DNA from 2 places in the Rossellomorea vietnamensis genome. Region 1 is predicted to be linked to the other one. Evidence: a T-box and tRNA genes for the amino acid it is inferred to sense, from the RefSeq annotation. Region 1 holds a T-box; the other holds one or more tRNA genes.
What was found. A T-box is a leader RNA that pairs with one kind of tRNA and senses whether it is charged. The one in region 1 lies ahead of leuS (leucine--tRNA ligase), so its partner is inferred to be a tRNA-Leu.
Positions count from the first base shown of each region.

Region 2: it encodes a tRNA-Leu, which carries the amino acid that the T-box ahead of leuS (leucine--tRNA ligase) is inferred to sense. The anticodon was not compared.

Region 1 is NZ_CP104558.1:3,793,815-3,796,271, forward strand. Features, by position in the region: gene N5C46_RS19445 (3-hydroxybutyrate dehydrogenase) at 1-475, shown strand, start outside; gene N5C46_RS19450 (hypothetical protein) at 429-752, opposite strand; T-box leader at 920-1,142, shown strand; gene leuS (leucine--tRNA ligase) at 1,208-2,457, shown strand, end outside.
Region 2 is NZ_CP104558.1:2,739,460-2,741,916, reverse strand. Features, by position in the region: rRNA gene N5C46_RS14205 (23S ribosomal RNA) at 1-349, shown strand, start outside; rRNA gene rrf (5S ribosomal RNA) at 451-567, shown strand; tRNA gene N5C46_RS14195 (tRNA-Val) at 580-655, shown strand; tRNA gene N5C46_RS14190 (tRNA-Thr) at 717-792, shown strand; tRNA gene N5C46_RS14185 (tRNA-Lys) at 828-903, shown strand; tRNA gene N5C46_RS14180 (tRNA-Leu) at 968-1,052, shown strand; tRNA gene N5C46_RS14175 (tRNA-Gly) at 1,059-1,133, shown strand; tRNA gene N5C46_RS14170 (tRNA-Leu) at 1,139-1,227, shown strand; tRNA gene N5C46_RS14165 (tRNA-Arg) at 1,285-1,361, shown strand; tRNA gene N5C46_RS14160 (tRNA-Pro) at 1,367-1,443, shown strand; tRNA gene N5C46_RS14155 (tRNA-Ala) at 1,451-1,526, shown strand; rRNA gene N5C46_RS14150 (16S ribosomal RNA) at 1,687-2,457, shown strand, end outside.

The sequences.
Region 1 (2,457 bases):
TACTGAAAAATTCGAGCTGCTGTTAAAAGTCATGCTGACGGCCCCATTTGTCGCCATTAAGAATGCTCTTCCCCACATGAAGAAGCAGGGGGCGGGACGGATCATCAACATGGCGTCCATTAACGGATTGGTCGGATTTTCAGGCAAAGCCGCCTATAATTCTGCGAAACACGGAGTCATCGGCTTGACGAAAGTCGCGGCACTGGAAACGGCGGAACATGGCATCACCGTGAATGCCGTATGTCCTGGCTACGTGGATACGCCTTTGGTCCGGAATCAACTGGCGGACCTCGCGAAGACGCGCAACGTCCCTTTCGAGAGAGTGATTGAAGAAGTCATTTATCCTTTGGTGCCCCAGAAAAGACTGCTGGACGTAAAAGAAATTGCCGACTATACGATGTTCCTGTGCAGTGATGCCGCAAAAGGGATCACCGGGCAGGCAGTCGTACTGGACGGCGGGTATACGGTTCAATAGATTGATGGAGGAGAGACGGTTCCTTAGGGGGCCGTTTCTTTTTTTGCGGAGTGTGTAGCGAAAGTGAATATTGAGTTGGATGAAAATGTAAAACGGCTGGATTCTTCATCAAAACGGCCGGATTATCTTCCATTTCGGCTGGATTCAAGGTCGAAACGGCCGGATTTTTCTCGATATCGGCCGGATTTTCAGCAGAATCGGCTGGATTCGTCTCGAGCCCGGTCCCAATTTGCAATGAAAGGGACGGAGTCGTCTCCCGTGACCGTTCCCCTTCCATCGAAAAACCGGATTCTTCTCAATAATAGCCTGATAACTGACGAGTAGGTCCAGATTTGCGAACATACTCTCAAACAAATGACTAAAATATCCTCTCCAAACCAATAATAGGCTTGCGCTTCTGTATATTTTTCACTAAAATAGTGAATACATATAGTGTTTACTTATATTGAAACGTTGATCGGGAGTAGTAGTGACGGTTTTCTGTCGTAGAGAGTTGACGGGTGGTGAAAGTCAACCAGAAGCATCATGAACTCGCCTGCTGAGTTGCAAGTGTGAAGTTACAGTAAGACTTGCCGTTTTCCGCGTTAAGGATGAATGAAGCTGAGTGCGCGTACACTAATGTGGGTGGTACCGCGGGAGAATGTACATACAGACTCTCGTCCCAAATATTTATTTGGGATGAGGGTTTTTTTTATTTTTTTAAGAACATGAAAATTAAAGGAGGATCTCAATATGAGTTTTAATCATAAAAGTGTTGAGACGAAATGGCAGCAGTATTGGGAAGAGAATAAAACGTTCAAGGTAACGGAAGACGAAGGGAAATCCAATTTCTATGCACTGGATATGTTCCCGTATCCATCAGGTGCCGGTCTTCACGTCGGGCATCCGGAAGGCTTTACGGCAACAGACATCCTTTCCCGCATGAAGCGTATGCAGGGGTACAATGTCCTTCATCCAATGGGCTGGGATGCATTCGGTTTACCGGCTGAGCAATATGCCCTTGATACAGGAAATGATCCGGCAGAATTCACTCAAAAAAATATTGATACATTCCGCCGACAAATCAAATCACTTGGTTTCTCCTACGACTGGGACCGTGAAGTGAATACGACTGATCCCGGCTACTACAAGTGGACGCAGTGGATCTTCACCAAGCTTTATGAAAAAGGTTTAGCCTATGTGGATGAGGTTGCCGTGAACTGGTGTCCGGCACTTGGAACGGTGCTTGCCAATGAAGAGGTCATTGACGGGAAGAGTGAACGCGGAGGCCACCCTGTAGAGCGCCGTCCGATGAAGCAGTGGATGCTGAAGATCACGGCTTATGCTGATCGTCTTGTTGAAGACCTTGAAGAGGTTGACTGGCCGGAAAGCATCAAAGACATGCAGCGTAACTGGATCGGACGCTCTGAAGGGGCAGAAGTGAATTTTGCCATCGAAGGTCATGACAAATCATTCGATGTGTTCACGACGCGTCCGGATACGATCTTTGGTGCGACCTATGCGGTACTTGCTCCTGAGCATCCGTTCGTCGCAGAAATCACGACGGACGCACAGCGCTCGAAAGTGGATGAGTACATCGACAAGATCAAGTCGAAAAGTGATCTTGAACGTACCGATCTTGCAAAAGAAAAAACCGGTGTTTTCACAGGAGCTTATGCAATCAACCCGGCTAACGGTGAGAAAATGCCAATCTGGATCGCCGACTACGTTCTGATGAGCTACGGTTCCGGTGCCATCATGGCCGTTCCTGCCCATGACGAACGGGATTATGAATTTGCGAAAGAATTCGACCTTCCAATCGTGGAAGTCGTCGCTGGTGGCAACGTTGAAAAAGAAGCATACACAGGTGACGGTGATCATGTGAATTCCGGCTTCCTTGACGGACTTGGTAAAGAAGAAGCGATTGCGAAAGCCATTTCCTGGTTAGAGGAGAAGAATATCGGAACGAAGAAAATCACGTACCGTCTACGCGATTGGTTGTT
Region 2 (2,457 bases), 1.1 Mb from region 1:
CTGTTCGCCCATTAAAGCGGTACGCGAGCTGGGTTCAGAACGTCGTGAGACAGTTCGGTCCCTATCCGTCGTGGGCGCAGGAAATTTGAGAGGAGCTGTCCTTAGTACGAGAGGACCGGGATGGACGCACCGCTGGTGTACCAGTTGTCTTGCCAAAGGCATCGCTGGGTAGCTATGTGCGGAAGGGATAAGTGCTGAAAGCATCTAAGCATGAAGCCCCCCTCGAGATGAGATTTCCCATCACGTATGTGAGTAAGATCCCTAGAAGATGACTAGGTAGATAGGTCAGAGATGGAAGCATGGCGACATGTGGAGTTGACTGATACTAATCGATCGAGGACTTAACCACAAAGAGTCATATTTATATGAACAACATTGGTCGATATTCGGCTTTCTTGACATCAATTCTTTATCTAGTTTTGAAGGAATAATCCTTCAATTGAATATTCGTCTGGTGATAATGGCGAAGAGGTCACACCCGTTCCCATGCCGAACACGGAAGTTAAGCTCTTCAGCGCCGATGGTAGTTGGGGGATCTCCCCCTGTGAGAGTAGGACGTCGCCAGGCGATACATATTTCGGAGGATTAGCTCAGCTGGGAGAGCATCTGCCTTACAAGCAGAGGGTCGGCGGTTCGATCCCGTCATCCTCCACCATGTTTTTTTACGAAAGTAAAATAAACGTCATTCAATTTGCCCAAGCAAATTTTCCACCCATGCCGGTGTAGCTCAACTGGTAGAGCAACTGACTTGTAATCAGTAGGTTGGGGGTTCAAGTCCTCTTGCCGGCACCATTGGTTTTTTATTTTGTGTCTTTTTTTAATTTCAGGAGCCATTAGCTCAGTTGGTAGAGCATCTGACTTTTAATCAGAGGGTCGAAGGTTCGAATCCTTCATGGCTCACCAAAGATTTTTGCGTAAGCAAAATTTCTTACCTTCATTTTCTCTAATGTGAAAATGAATAGAATATGCGGGTGTGGCGGAATTGGCAGACGCACCAGACTTAGGATCTGGCGCCGCAAGGCGTGGGGGTTCAAGTCCCTTCACCCGCACCATATTTCGCGGAAGTAGTTCAGTGGTAGAACACCACCTTGCCAAGGTGGGGGTCGCGGGTTCGAATCCCGTCTTCCGCTCCAAACTAGCCGGGGTGGCGGAACTGGCAGACGCACAGGACTTAAAATCCTGCGGTAGGTGACTACCGTACCGGTTCGATTCCGGTCCTCGGCACCAAAGTTTTTTGCGCCAGCAAAATAACTTTCCATACGTTACTATTATAGAAAATATTCTGCGCCCGTAGCTCAATTGGATAGAGCGTTTGACTACGGATCAAAAGGTTAGGGGTTCGACTCCTCTCGGGCGCGCCATATATCGGGAAGTAGCTCAGCTTGGTAGAGCACTTGGTTTGGGACCAAGGGGTCGCAGGTTCGAATCCTGTCTTCCCGACCACTTCTTTGGGGCCTTAGCTCAGCTGGGAGAGCGCCTGCTTTGCACGCAGGAGGTCAGCGGTTCGATCCCGCTAGGCTCCACCAAAAAGTTTTTATAAAAAGTCATTGACACTCAATGAGTGAAAATGATATGATTATCAAGTCGCTTCAAACAGAAGCGCTACATTGAACCTTGAAAACTGAACAAAACAAGACAATACGTCAACGTTAATTTAGATTTATTTTTAAAGAGCTATTCAAACTTTTATCGGAGAGTTTGATCCTGGCTCAGGACGAACGCTGGCGGCGTGCCTAATACATGCAAGTCGAGCGGATTGATGGGAGCTTGCTCCCTGATATCAGCGGCGGACGGGTGAGTAACACGTGGGTAACCTGCCTGTAAGACTGGGATAACTCCGGGAAACCGGGGCTAATACCGGATAACTCATTTCCTCGCATGAGGAAATGTTGAAAGATGGCTTCGGCTATCACTTACAGATGGACCCGCGGCGCATTAGCTAGTTGGTGAGGTAACGGCTCACCAAGGCAACGATGCGTAGCCGACCTGAGAGGGTGATCGGCCACACTGGGACTGAGACACGGCCCAGACTCCTACGGGAGGCAGCAGTAGGGAATCTTCCGCAATGGACGAAAGTCTGACGGAGCAACGCCGCGTGAGTGATGAAGGTTTTCGGATCGTAAAGCTCTGTTGTTAGGGAAGAACAAGTGCCGTTCAAATAGGGCGGCACCTTGACGGTACCTAACCAGAAAGCCACGGCTAACTACGTGCCAGCAGCCGCGGTAATACGTAGGTGGCAAGCGTTGTCCGGAATTATTGGGCGTAAAGCGCGCGCAGGTGGTTCCTTAAGTCTGATGTGAAAGCCCACGGCTCAACCGTGGAGGGTCATTGGAAACTGGGGAACTTGAGTGCAGAAGAGGAAAGTGGAATTCCAAGTGTAGCGGTGAAATGCGTAGATATTTGGAGGAACACCAGTGGCGAAGGCGACTTTCTGGTCTGTAACTGACACTGAGGCGC